DNA from 4 places in the Kitasatospora sp. NPDC098652 genome. Region 3 is predicted to be linked to each of the others. Evidence: riboswitches for the same ligand, from Rfam matches in the RefSeq annotation. Region 3 holds a riboswitch; each other region holds the start of a gene.
What was found. Region 3 has a riboswitch for cobalamin ahead of metE (5-methyltetrahydropteroyltriglutamate--homocysteine S-methyltransferase). Riboswitches for the same ligand answer to the same signal wherever they lie in the genome.
Positions count from the first base shown of each region.

Region 1: another riboswitch for cobalamin. It lies ahead of ACIQWA_RS39405 (peptidase); the one in region 3 lies ahead of metE (5-methyltetrahydropteroyltriglutamate--homocysteine S-methyltransferase).
Region 2: another riboswitch for cobalamin. It lies ahead of ACIQWA_RS39380 (CoA-acylating methylmalonate-semialdehyde dehydrogenase); the one in region 3 lies ahead of metE (5-methyltetrahydropteroyltriglutamate--homocysteine S-methyltransferase).
Region 4: another riboswitch for cobalamin. It lies ahead of ACIQWA_RS12315 (ribonucleoside-diphosphate reductase subunit alpha); the one in region 3 lies ahead of metE (5-methyltetrahydropteroyltriglutamate--homocysteine S-methyltransferase).

Region 1 covers NZ_JBIWAQ010000040.1:27,371-30,689, reverse strand. Annotated here, with positions in the region: gene ACIQWA_RS39410 (flagellar hook-length control protein FliK) at 1-325, opposite strand, end outside; gene ACIQWA_RS39405 (peptidase) at 360-1,427, opposite strand; cobalamin riboswitch at 1,525-1,665, opposite strand; gene ACIQWA_RS39400 (enoyl-CoA hydratase) at 1,764-2,543, opposite strand; gene mmsB (3-hydroxyisobutyrate dehydrogenase) at 2,540-3,319, opposite strand, start outside.
Region 2 covers NZ_JBIWAQ010000040.1:21,837-25,155, forward strand. Annotated here, with positions in the region: gene ACIQWA_RS39375 (serine hydrolase domain-containing protein) at 24-1,217, shown strand; cobalamin riboswitch at 1,305-1,496, shown strand; gene ACIQWA_RS39380 (CoA-acylating methylmalonate-semialdehyde dehydrogenase) at 1,707-3,206, shown strand; gene ACIQWA_RS39385 (acyl-CoA dehydrogenase family protein) at 3,203-3,319, shown strand, end outside.
Region 3 covers NZ_JBIWAQ010000001.1:120,278-123,596, reverse strand. Annotated here, with positions in the region: gene ACIQWA_RS00490 (threonine/serine exporter ThrE family protein) at 1-817, opposite strand, end outside; cobalamin riboswitch at 1,052-1,221, shown strand; gene metE (5-methyltetrahydropteroyltriglutamate--homocysteine S-methyltransferase) at 1,399-3,319, shown strand, end outside.
Region 4 covers NZ_JBIWAQ010000004.1:353,497-356,815, forward strand. Annotated here, with positions in the region: gene ACIQWA_RS12305 (glycosyl hydrolase) at 1-239, opposite strand, end outside; gene ACIQWA_RS12310 (hypothetical protein) at 379-1,311, opposite strand; cobalamin riboswitch at 1,760-1,892, shown strand; gene ACIQWA_RS12315 (ribonucleoside-diphosphate reductase subunit alpha) at 2,085-3,319, shown strand, end outside.

The DNA of each region.
Region 1 (3,319 bases), on a different contig from region 3:
GGTTGGTGCAGGTGGCGGGCAGCGCGTTGATCTTGCAGACGAAGCCCGGGAAGCGCGGGTGGAAGGCGTACGAGAACCCGGCGCCGGTGAGCGCGGCGAGCCCGTTGGCGGGGTCGCCGGGGGCGCAGCCGGTCTCGATGCCGCCGCCGACGGCGGTGAAGTCGACCACGACGGTGACGCCGGTGGTTCCGCTGCAGGCCGCCGCTCGGGCCTGCGGGGCCTGGACGGCGGAGACGCCGAGCAGGCCGGCGGTGAGGGCCGCCGCGGCGGCGATCGACCCGAGCATCCGGCGGACGGGGCGGGCCGGGGTGAGGGTTTCGGTCATCGGAACTCTCCTCGTGGGATCAGGCCTGGACGTGTCAGCGGGCGGCCGGGGTCGGGCAGGCCAGGGTGGGGGCGTCGGGGCGGGCCCCGGCGGCGGAGAGGGCGGCCAGCGGGGCGCCCGCCAGGCCGAGGACGGCCTGCGCGGTGGCCCGGGCACCGTTGCCCGCGTTGAAGCCCGACGCGTCGTAGGCGACCGCGCCGCGCACCGCCGGGTCGGCGGAGCAGCCCTGCTGGAACTTCACCAGCCGGCTCCAGCCCTTGAGGCCCGCGCCGAGGCGCCCACCGGCGAGCAGTGCCTCGGTGGCCAGGCCCGTGGTGTTGGCGTTGGAGGTGGTCGCCCCGGCGGCCGCGAAGCCGCCGTCGGCGTTCTGGTGGGCGGCGAGCCAGGTGAGGCCGGCGTCCGCCTTGGCGGTACGGCCGGTGGCGGCGAGGGCCTGGGCGGCGAGCGCGGTGGCGTCGGGGTCGCTGGTGCAGGTGGGCTGGCCGAAGGAGACCGGGTAACCGCCGTCCGCGCACTGGCTGTTCGCCAGGAAGTCGACGGCCGCGGCGGGGGCGCCGCCGGGGGAGCGGTGCAGGGCGATCAGGGCGAGGGACTGGCCGAAGGCGTTGCTGTAGTCGCCCCACTGCGAGCGGTCGGAGAACCGTCCTTCGGCGGTCTGCAGCGAGCGCAGCCGGGCCGGCAGGTCGACGCCGCCGAAGGACGCCGGGTCCGCTCCGCGCACCTCGACGGCGAGCAGCAGCTTCGCGGTGGCGCCCGCGTAGGCCTCGGTGGTGCCGTCGCCGAGGTAGCCGGAGATGATCTCGGGCTTCGCCAGCCAGGCGGTGGCCTTCGCGGCGGCCTCGTCGGAGCTGTGCGAGGCGGCGAAGGCCAGCACGGCGTCGACGGTCAGGCCCTGGTCGGGGTAGGCGGTGCCGTTGAAGACGGACTCGAAGTGGTCGCCGTCCACCAGCTGGCGGGCCAGCCAGCCGCCCGCGGCGGCGTCGGGACGAACGGTCCGGGAGGATGTGGTGTCGGCGTGGGCGGCGGTGGCCGCCGGGAGCGCGGTGGCGAGCGCCAGGGCGGGTATCGCGAGCAGACCGAGGGTGCGGCGGAGCGCGGGCATGGGTGCCTTTCCGGGCCTGGACGCAGGGGCCCGGGGGACGTCGGCACCACGCCGGGCAGCCCTCGGAGCTCCGGCCCGCAGACCACGACGGGAGGAGGGACGACACATCCCCGCCGACGGGTACTCGGGCTCGCCGCCGACATGCCGTCGGCGGCCTACCGTTGCGGGTCAGCGCCGGATTCGGACCGGACTTCCCCCGTCGACGGAGTCACAACGTGACGGCTCATCATGGCGAAACGGAAAAGACTGGGTCAAGGGATCGTGCGTCACATCACGGCGGCACCGGCGACGGGCGGTGCGCCGCCCCGGACGAGGGGCGGCGCACCGCGAGTGCCGTCACCGGTGATGGAACTCCGGCGGGCGCTTCTCCGCGAACGCCGCCATGCCCTCCTTCTGATCAGCCGTCGCGAAGACGGCGTGGAAGAGACGGCGTTCGAAGCGGACGCCCTCGGCGAGCGTCGTCTCGTACGACCGGTTGACGGCCTCCTTGAGCATGATCGCCGCCGGAGAGGACATCGCCGCGACGGTCTCGGCGGTGGCCAGGGCCTCGGCCGGCAGCCGGTCGGCGGGGACGATGCGGGAGACCAGTCCGGCCCGCTCGGCCTCCTCGGCGCCCATCGTCCGGCCGGTCAGACACAGCTCCATGGCCTTCGCCTTGCCGATCGCCCGGGTGAGCCGCTGCGAGCCGCCGATGCCCGGGATGACGCCGAGCTTGATCTCCGGCTGTCCGAACTTCGCGGTGTCCGCCGCCAGCAGGATGTCGCACATCATCGCCAACTCGCAGCCCCCGCCCAGCGCGTAGCCGGCGACGGCGGCCACCACCGGCTTGCGCAGGGCGGCGAAGCGGTCCCAGGCGGCGAACCAGTCACCGAGGTAGGCGTCGACGAACTCGAGGGGCTGCATCTCCTTGATGTCGGCGCCGGCCGCGAAGGCCTTCTCCGAGCCGGTGACCAGCAGGCAGCCGATGTCCGGGTCCCGGTCGAAGTCCGTTGCGGCCGCGACGACTTCGTTCATCAGGCGGGTGTTGAGCGCGTTGAGCGCCTTCGGCCGGTCGAGCGTGATCAGCCCCACCCGTCCCTTGCGCTCGACCAGGATCGTCTCGTAGGTCTCGGTCATTTGCCGCCCTCCCGCAACGTGGTGATGATCGCCGAGAAGTCCAGGCCTGCCCCCTCGGCCGCCGCGAAGTCCGCGTACAGCTGCGCCGCCCTGCGTCCGAGTTCGGTCGGCAGGCCCGCTGCCTCGGCGGCCCCGGCGGCCAGTCCGAGGTCCTTGGCCATCAGCGCGGCGGCGAACCCGGCCGGGTACCCGCGGTTCGCCGGACTGGCCGGCACCGGCCCGGGGACCGGACAGTTGCTGGTGAGTGCCCAGCACTGGCCGGAGGCCGTCGAGGCGACGTCGAACAGCGCCTGGTGGCTGAGCCCCAGGCTCTCCCCGAGCACGAACGCCTCGCTGACCGCGATCATCGAGATGCCGAGGATCATGTTGTTGCAGATCTTCGCCGCCTGCCCCGCACCGGGCGCGCCGCAGTGCACCACCTTGCGGCCCATCGCCTCCAGCACCGGGCGGGCGCTCTCGAAGTGCTCCTTCTCCGCGCCGACCATGAAGGTGAGGCTCGCGGCCGTCGCACCGACCACTCCGCCGGAGACCGGCGCGTCCACCGCGCGGTGCCCGGCGTTCACCGCGAGCTCGTGCGCCGCCCTGGCATCCGCGACGTCGATCGTGGAGCAGTCGACGAAGAGCGTTCCCGGGCCGGCGGCGGGCAGCAGCTCCGCGTAGGCGGCCAGGACGTGGCGGCCGGCCGGCAGCATGCTGATGACGACGTCGGCCCCGCGGACGGCCTCGGCCGCGGACCGCGCCGGGCGGACGCCCACCTCCTCCGCCTGCCGCAGCGC
Region 2 (3,319 bases), on a different contig from region 3:
TGGAACGACCTATCCAGGGGCGTATGCCTATCCGAACGGGCCGATCTGCCCTGCTGCGCACCGTGACGACCATCTCTGCCTGCCTGGCAGCCTCCCTGCCCGCGATCGCCGCGCCCGCGGCGGCCGTACCGGTCCCCAGGGAACCGGCCGCCGCGTCGCAGTCCTGGGAAGCGACCGCGGCGAAGCTGGACCGGGTGATCCGGCAGACGGCCGCCGACGCCGGTGTCCCCGGCGTGATCGTGGGCGTCTGGAAGCCCGGACAGCCGCGCTACGTACGGGCCTTCGGCGTCGCGGACACGAGCGACTGCGCCCCGATGCGAACCGACCTCAACATGCGGATCGGCAGCGAGACCAAGACCTTCACCGTCACCGCGCTGCTCCAGCTCGTCGACCGCGGCGAGGTCGGCCTGGACGACCCGATCTCCGGGTACGTCGACGGGGTGCCCGACGGAGAGCACATCACGCTGCGTCAGCTCGCGGACATGCGCAGCGGCCTGTTCGCCTACAGCAAGGACGCGGGTTTCCAGCACCTGCTGACGACCGAGCCGCATCGCCAGTGGTCGCCGAACGAGCTGCTCGACATCGCTTTCGAGCATCCCAACCAGTTCCCGCCCGGCACGCAGTTCGACTACTCCAACACCAACACCGTGCTGCTCGGCCTGGTCGTCGAGAAGGTCACCCACCGCCCCTTGCGGGACGTGATCCGGGACCTGATCACGCGGCCGAGCGGTCTGGACCACACCTTCCTGCCGGTGGCGGCGGAGTTCCCGCTGCCGCACGCCCACGGCTACACCGACATGACGCCGGACGGCACGGTGGCGGACGCCACGGACTTCAACCCGAGCTGGGGCTGGGCAGCCGGCGCGATGATCTCGGACCTCGACGACATGCGCTCCTGGGCGGAGAACGTCGCGACCGGCGGCCTACTGTCCCCGAAGACCCAGGCGGAGCGCCTCGACGCGCAGCCCACCGGCGCGCCGGGCGACGCCTACGGGCTGGGCATCGACATCAACCACGGGTGGATCGGCCACGCGGGCTCCCTGCCCGGCTACCAGAGCCTGACGGTCTACCTGCCCGCCCAGAAGGCGACGATGGTGATCCTGCTCAACACGGACATCCCCTCGAACGGCGAGAACCCCAGCACCCTGCTCGGCCGGGCCATCACCCGGGTGGTCAGCCCCGACAACGTCTACGGTGACGCCTCCGACCAGGCCTGACACGCGACCCGGGGGGACGCGGGGGAGGTCACGACAGCAGGGCGCGCCGCAGGCCTCGCGCCTCGGGCCCCGGGCCTCTGGACTTACTAGGACGTCCGACTATATGGTCGATGGCAGGTCCGCGGTGTCAGGGAAGCCGGTGTGAGTCCGGCACGGTCCCGCCACTGTGACCGGGGAGTTCGTCCTCGTGGATGACGGCCACTGGCAGCCAGCCGGGAAGGCCTGGGGGCGGGCGTGGATCCGGGAGTCAGGATACCGGCCGCGGGTGGTCCGTGTTTTCCACGAGGATGGAGACGACACGCATGACTCCGGGCTGCCCTTCCCGTTCCGCTGCCCCTTGCCCTGCCGTGCTGACCGTCGGGGCACACCTGCTCCCCCGACGCTGACGTCAATCGCCGGACCGCCGTAGGCGCGCACGACCGTGCGCCCGGACGGTGGCGGCGGTCTCTCCATTCCTCCTCTCCCCATCCACGATGAGAGAAGGAACCGATGGTCCGTGAACTGACCCATTTCGTCGGCGGCAAGCGCGTCGCCGGGACGTCCGGCCGGTTCGGCGACGTGTACGACCCCAACACCGGCCGGGTGCAGGCCCGGGTGCCGCTGGCCGACCGGGCCGAGGTCGAGGCGGTGATCGCCGACGCCGCGCAGGCCCAGCCCGAGTGGGCCGCCTGGAACCCGCAGCGGCGGGCGCGGGTGCTGCTGCGCTTCCTGCACCTGGTCGAGCAGGAGAAGGAGGACCTGGCCCGGCTGCTCTCCGCCGAGCACGGCAAGACCGTGGCCGACGCCCACGGCGACATCCAGCGCGGCCTGGAGGTGGTGGAGTTCGCCGCCGGGATCCCGCACCTGTTGAAGGGCGAGTTCAGCGACAACGCCGGCACCGGCATCGACGTCTACTCGATGCGCCAGCCACTCGGCGTGGTCGCGGGCATCACGCCGTTCAACTTCCCGGCGATGATCCCGCTCTGGAAGGCCGCGCCCGCGCTGGCCTGCGGCAACGCCTTCGTCCTCAAGCCCTCCGAGCGCGACCCCTCGGTGCCGCTGCGCCTGGCCGAGCTCTTCCTCGAAGCGGGGCTTCCCCCGGGCGTGCTCAACGTCGTCAACGGCGACAAGGAGGCCGTGGGCACGCTGCTGGAGGACCCCCGGGTCGAGGCGCTCGGCTTCGTCGGCTCGACCCCGATCGCCCAGTACGTCTACGCGACCGCGGCAGCGCACGGCAAGCGCGCCCAGTGCTTCGGCGGTGCGAAGAACCACATGATCGTGATGCCGGATGCCGATCTCGACCAGGCCGCCGACGCCCTCGTCGGCGCCGGCTACGGCTCGGCCGGCGAACGCTGCATGGCGATCTCGGTCGCCGTCCCGGTCGGGGAGGAGACCGCGGACGCGCTGGTGGCGAAGCTGGTCGAGCGGATCGCCGCCTTGAAGGTCGGCCGCTCGGACGACCCGGCGGCCGACTTCGGTCCGCTGGTCGGCCGCGACGCCCTGGCGCGGGTCCGCGGCTACCTGGATCTCGGAGTCCGGGAGGGAGCCGAACTCGTCGTGGATGGAAGGGACTTCCGCCTTCCCGGCCACGAGGACGGCTACTTCCTCGGCGCCTCGCTGTTCGACCGGGTCACCCCCGGCATGCGGATCTACCGGGAGGAGATCTTCGGCCCGGTCCTGACCGTGGTCCGCGCCGCTGACTACGAGGAGGCGCTGCGGCTGCCGAGCGAGCACGAGTTCGGCAACGGCGTGGCCATCTACACCCGGGACGGCGACACCGCCCGGGACTTCGCCCGCCGGGTGAACACCGGCATGGTCGGGGTCAACGTGCCGATCCCGGTGCCGATCGCGTACCACACCTTCGGCGGCTGGAAGCGCTCCGGCTTCGGCGACCTCAACCAGCACGGCCCGGACTCGATCCGCTTCTACACCCGCACCCGCACCGTCACCTCGCGCTGGCCCTCCGGGGTCAAGGAGGGTGCGAGCTTCACCATGCCGACGATGGGATGAGTACGGTGCACGCAAGTGACCTGACGGCCGACCAGCGCGCCATCGCGGAGGCGACCCGGGCCTTCGCCGACGAGCACCTCGCCCCGCACGCGGTGGCATGGGACCGGGACGAG
Region 3 (3,319 bases):
ACATCAGGATGCCGACCACCGCGGCCGGGGTCGCGGCCGCCGCGATCCGGTAGAACTCCGGCAGGTCGTGCCGTTCGACCCGGTCGGCCAGCACGCCGCCCACCACCGTGGTGACCACGGCGCTCACGAACACCAGCCAGGCCCGGGCGTCGGCCCGGCCGCCGACCAGCAGGGTGGCGGCGCCGGCCAGCAGGCCGGAGGAGAGGACCAGGACCCAGGCCGGGTAGTGGCGGCAGTGCCGGCGCACGGCGCGCAGCCGCCGGTGGGCGTCGTCCACGGCGAGACCGCCCGCGGTGATCTCGGTGACCAGCCGGAACAGCGCGGCCAGCCCGGAGTAGTCCCCGGTGGGGCGGCGGACGAAGCGTTCGGCCGTCACCGGCGGGTCGCCGTGGCCGGGCCGGTAGGAGATCGCGACCCGGGTGAAGGCGACCTGGGGGTCGCAGGGGCGGACCCGGTAGGTGCGCGCCACGGCGAGCATCGCCGCCTCGACGTCCTCGGCGCCCTCGCCACAGATCAGCATCAACTCGCCCACCAGCAGCGCCAGTCCGAGCACGGCGGCGACCGCGGCGGGCCCCGGCTCGGCCGCACCCTCGTCCTCCTCCTCGCCGTGCCCGGCCGCCGGGTGGGCGGAGTTCGGGGAACGCAGCAGCGGCAGCATCTGCTCCGGCCAGCGGACCGCGCCACCCACCGCCCGGGGCGGTCTTCCGGAGCCGGGATCGGCCTCCTCGGCCGCGCCCGGTCCGCCCTGCGACGGCACCCGCGAACCGTCCGGCCCGGCCGTCCCGGCCCGCGCACCGCTCTCCTCGTGTTCCCGCATCGTCGCTCCCTGGACCACCCCCCAACTCGGCTGCTCTCGGCACTCCTTCGACTACCCATCGTCACCACTTCGTGAACGTCGCACCCGGAGTGCGGAATGATCCGCGCGCCCCGCTCGGCGGCCGGCGCCGTCTCATCATGCGGACGATTGCGCGGTTCTCCGGCCGGAAACCGGCGGGCCGGACGTAGGGTGACAGGTGCAGCTGGTTCGCCCCGTCCGCCAGGCGGGGCGTCGTAAGAGGGAACCCGGTGACGCCTTTCAACAGGCCAGTCCGGGACTGCCCCGCAGCGGTGAGTGGGAACGACCGCCGTCATACGCACTGGGCCCGGGTCGGGTCTGGGAAGCGACGGCCAGTAGGTGCCGGTCCTCGACGAGGACGGGCGGGCCCGCGAGTCCGAAGACCTGCCACTGCCCGGGCGCGACCGTTCGCGCCCGGCCATCCGGTGACCTCGAGGGCGGGTCGGCGACCACACCAGGCGGAGCCGTACCCGTGTGCGGGCGGTCGCCCGGTCTGTCGTCCCTTCGCGTCCTCGCCCCCGTCGCCGGGCACTTGAGGAATCAGACTCGCGAAGGAGAGTCCCTTGACCACGAAGTCCGCAGCCGCGGCGACCCTCGCCACCGCCCACGGCTACCCCCGGCAGGGCCGGGGCCGGGAGTTGAAGAAGGCGATCGAGGGCTACTGGAAGGGCGCCGTCACCGCCGAGGCACTGCTGGCCACCGCCGCCGACCTGCGCCGGGGGAACTGGCAGCAGCTCGCCGACTCCGGCATCGAGGAGGTCCCGACCGGCGACTTCTCGCTCTACGACCACGTGCTGGACACCACCGTGGCGGTCGGCGCGATCCCGCCGCGGCACCGGGAGGCGGTCGACGCCGACCCGCTGGACGGCTACTTCGCCATGGCGCGCGGCAACCAGGACGTCGCTCCGCTGGAGATGACCAAATGGTTCGACACCAACTACCACTACCTCGTCCCGGAGTTGGGACCGGACACCGCCTTCGCCGCGAACCCGGCCAAGGCCGTGGCCGAGTTCGAGGAGGCCCTCGCGCTCGGCCATGACGCCCGTCCGGTGCTGGTCGGGCCGGTCACTTACCTGCTGCTCGCCAAGCCGGCGCCCGGGGTGGCCCCCGACTTCCAGCCGATCACCCTGCTGGACCGGCTGCTGCCCGTCTACGAGGAGCTGCTCACGGCACTCCGGGCCGCGGGCGCGCAGTGGGTGCAGTTGGACGAGCCCGCGCTCGTCCAGGACCGGACCCCGGCCGAGCTGAACGCGGCCGCCCGGGCCTACCGTGAGCTGGGCGCGCGGACCGACCGGCCGAAGCTGCTGGTGGCGAGCTACTTCGACCGCCTCGGCGACGCCCTGGCGGTGCTGGCCAAGGCCCCGGTGGAGGGCCTGGCGCTGGACTTCACCGGGCCGGCCGCCGCCAACCTGGAGGACCTCGCCGCCGTCGGCGGGCTGCCCGGCAAGCGCCTGGTCGCCGGGGTGATCGACGGGCGCAACATCTGGATCAACGACCTGGGCGCTTCGCTGGCCACCCTGGCCACCCTGCTCGGGCTCGCCGACCGGGTCGACGTCGCGCCGTCCTGCTCGCTGCTGCACGTGCCGATCGACGCCACCCTCGAACGCGACATCGACCCGCAGATCGCCCGCTGGCTGGCCTTCGCCAAGCAGAAGGCCACCGAGGCCGCCCTGCTGGCCCGCGCCCTGCGCGAGGGCACCGGCGCGATCACCGCCGAACTCGCCGCCAACCGCGCCGACCTGGCCTCCCGCGCCACCTCGCCGATCACCCGGGACCCGGCCGTCCGCGCCCGCACCGCGGCCGTCACCCCGGGCGACGCCCGGCGCGCCCAGCCCTACCCCGTACGGGCCGAGGCCCAGCGGGCCCGGCTCGCACTGCCGCTGCTGCCGACCACCACCATCGGCTCCTTCCCGCAGACCACCGAACTGCGCGTCGCCCGCGCCGACCTGACCGCCGGGCGGATCGACGCCGCCGCGTACCGGGAGCGGATGGCGGCGGAGGTCCGCGAGGTCATCGCCTACCAGGAGAAGGCCGGGCTGGACGTCCTGGTGCACGGCGAGCCCGAGCGCAACGACATGGTCCAGTACTTCGCCGAGCAGCTCACCGGCTACCTGGCCACCCGGCACGGCTGGGTGCAGTCCTACGGCACCCGCTACGTCCGGCCGCCGGTGCTGGCCGGGGACATCTCCCGCCCGCACCCGATGACGGTCGACTGGTTCCGCTACGCCCAGGACCTGACCGACCGTCCGGTCAAGGGCATGCTGACCGGCCCGGTCACCATGCTCGCCTGGTCCTTCGTCCGCGACGACCAGCCGCTCGCCGAGACCGCCCGGCAGGTCGCCCTCGCCCTGCGCGACGAGGTCACCGACCTGGAGGCGGCCGGCGCCGCCGTCGTCCAGGTCGACGAACCGGCCCTGCGCGAGACCCTGCCGCTGCGCGCCGCCGGCCGCCCGGCCTACCTGGACTGGGCCACCGAGGCCTTCC
Region 4 (3,319 bases), on a different contig from region 3:
AGGAACTGCTGGACGGCGCGGGCGTTCGGCGAGGCCTGCGGATCCCGGGCCAGCAGGTCCCGGCCCACGTCCGGCGGCAGGGTCCGGCCGGGGGCGCCGACCGACACCGGCACCCGAATGGGCAGTCCGACCTCGGTCCGGTCGTCGCGGTCCAGCAGCACGAGACTGCCGGCGGCGACCACGACGCCGGCTGCGGCCAGGACGGCCGGCTTACCGCGCAGGGCTCTGGGCAGGGCCACGACCGCTCCTCCGGTTTCTCGCCGGCGCCGACCCCCACGGACGCAACCGGAACACGCGTACGAATGACTCCGACGAGAGCCTGCCACACTCCCCCGGTCCCGGCGCACAGGTCCGCCGGGACCGGGGTGTCACAGCGGGTCAGCCGGTCGCGGCGGCCGTCGGCGTGCCCTGCGAACCCGGCGTGGCCGAGCCCGCCGCCTTGGCCCGCTGGAGCAGCTGGGCCTTCACGTGCTCGGCGAACCCGGAGGCCGCCGCGGTCGCGGTGGCATCAGGGGCGTTGCCGCCCTTCGCCGAGCCCTCGACGGTGAAGTAGGCGTACCGGCCCAGGCTGCTGTGCGTGCCGGTGCAGCCGGGGTTGGCACAGAACGCCGGGGCGCCCGGCGCGGGCAGGCCCTTGAGCTGCCCGGTGTAGTTCTTGATCGCCGTCTCGGCCTGGATCTTGTGGTCGAAGACCGCGACGCCGACGGTCACCGCGCTGTCGCCGGAGACGTACGTCGCCCGGAGCACCTTCTGGCAGCCCTGGTCCCCGAGGACCTTGCCGAGCCCGCCGGTGGTGGAGTTGCCGTCCCAGCAGGGCTGGTCCAGCGAGACCACGGTCCGGTTCCAGGACACGCCGTTGACCGTCACCTGCAGCGCGGAGAACAGTGCCCCCGCATCCTGCGGCGCCGGGTCGGTGGCGGCCTCCCAGATCGGCTTCGACGGGTCGTCCGGCTGCCCGCCCGGGGTCGCGCCGCCGTTCGACGGGCCGGGGGTCGGCTTGACCGAGGCGGGCGCGGTCGCGACCGCACCGCCGCCGGGCTTGGCCGGGTCGTCCTTCTTCCCGAACAGCAGCACTCCGCCCGCGACCAGACCGCCCACCAGGACGACGGCCACCGCGCTGCCGATGATCTTCACCCGGCGCTTGCGCCTGCTCTCGGCCTCGTTGCGGTCCGCCAGCGCCGCCCAGTCCGGCTCGACGCGCTGCGGCGGGACCGGCTGCTGAGGCGCGACCGGCTGCTGCGGAGGACCCGACTGCTGCGGAGGCTGCTGCCACTGCGGCTGCGGAGCCGGCGGCTGAACCGGCTGGGGCACCGGCGGGACGGGCTGGGAGAACGGCTGCGCGGCCGGCGCCACCGGTCCGTACGAGGCCGGCGGCGGGCCGAAACCACCGCCCGGCGGCGGCACCGGACCCGGCCCCACCGGCTGCTGATTCTGTGCGCCCCCCGACCCGGCGGGAGGCGTCCCCTGCGGCCCGTGCCCAGGTACACCAGTTCCGTCGCTCATGCGCCCAGATCGTAGGGCATCACCCTCACCGTCCCTCGGCCCGGTGACCGTTCCGTATCGAAACCCGGACGCCCGGCGCGCCGGCCCCGGGTGTCCGACGCCCGGATCCGAGGCGTCCGGCGGGCGGCCGCGACACGTCCGGAGCGTGCTTCCGGGCCTCGGACGACCACGAACCGCCACCGGCCCGGGCACAACCCGTCATCGCGACAACACACCACGCCGCACTACATGTGGTGTCGCATCGAGGAGACACCACTACATGTATGCTCGCTTCTGCTGTCGATGCAGGGGAACCCGGTGGGAATCCGGGACTGCCCCGCAGCGGTGTGCGGGCGGCTCCAGCAGCCGTACCGCGAGTCCGAGTACCTGCCGAACAGCGTGCGCCACGGCCCTCCCGCAGAGGCCGCGCCGGCACCCAGCACCACCCCTCCGGGCCTCGCGGGCGGGCCGGGGAGACACCTCGCGCGGCGCTCCTGCGTCCGCGCCGTGCTCCCCTGCCCAGATCGGCCCGGGTGACCCCGATCACCGCCGCACGATCGCCGCCAGGAGAGAGCGCCTTGACCACCGCTGCCTCAGTCACCCTGCCCGCCCAGGGCTCCGGTACCGCCTTCACCGACCCGACGGTCTCCGACCCCGGCGGTGCTCTCCTGCGGCTGCTCACCGACCGCAGCGCCGACCTCACCGAGGTCGACCCCGGCCATGTCGCCGCCGCCGCGCTGCGCGGCCGCCACGCCGGCTCGGACTTCGCCGAGCTGCGCGGGCTGGCCGTGGACGCCGCCGCGTCGATGATCGCCGAGGACCCCCAGTACTCGAAGCTGGCCGCCCGCCTGCTCGCCCTGGAGATCGTCGACGAGGCGAACAGCCAGGGCTCGACCTCCTTCTCCGCCTCGATCGCCGTCGGCCACGCCGAGGGCCTGATCGGCGACACCACCGCGGCCTTCGTCGCCAAGCACGCCGACGCCCTGAACGCGCTCATCGACACCAAGGGCGACGACCGCTTCGAGTACTTCGGCCTGCGCACCGTCCAGTCCCGCTACCTGCTGCGCCACCCGATCACCCGCAAGGTGATCGAGACCCCGCAGCACTTCCTGCTCCGCGTCGCCTGCGGCCTGGCGGTCGGCGACTCCGAGCAGTCGGTGCGCGAGGTGTCCGAGCTGTACGGCCTGATGAGCCGTCTGGAGTACCTCACCTCCTCGCCGACGCTCTTCAACTCCGGCACCCGGCACCCGCAGATGTCCAGCTGCTACCTGCTGGACTCGCCGCTGGACAACCTGGACTCGATCTACAACCGCTACGCGCAGATCGCCCGCCTCTCCAAGCACGCCGGCGGCATCGGCCTGTCCTACTCGCGCATCCGCTCGCGCGGCAGCCTGATCCGCGGCACCAACGGCAAGTCCAACGGCATCGTCCCGTTCCTGCGCACCCTCGACTCCTCGGTCGCCGCCGTCAACCAGGGCGGCCGCCGCAAGGGCGCGGCCTGCGTGTACCTGGAGACCTGGCACGCCGACATCGAGGAGTTCCTGGAGCTCCGCGACAACACCGGTGAGGAGGCGCGCCGCACCCACAACCTCAACCTGGCCCACTGGATCCCGGACGAGTTCATGCGCCGCGTGAACGCCAACGCCGACTGGTCGCTGTTCTCCCCCGCCGACGTCCCCGAGCTGGTCGACCTGTGGGGCGCCGAGTTCGACGAGGCCTACCGCAAGGCCGAGCTGGCCGGCAAGGCCGTCCGCACCATCCCGGCGCAGACCCTCTACGCCCGCATGATGCGCACCCTCGCGCAGACCGGCAACGGCTGGATGACCTTCAAGGACGC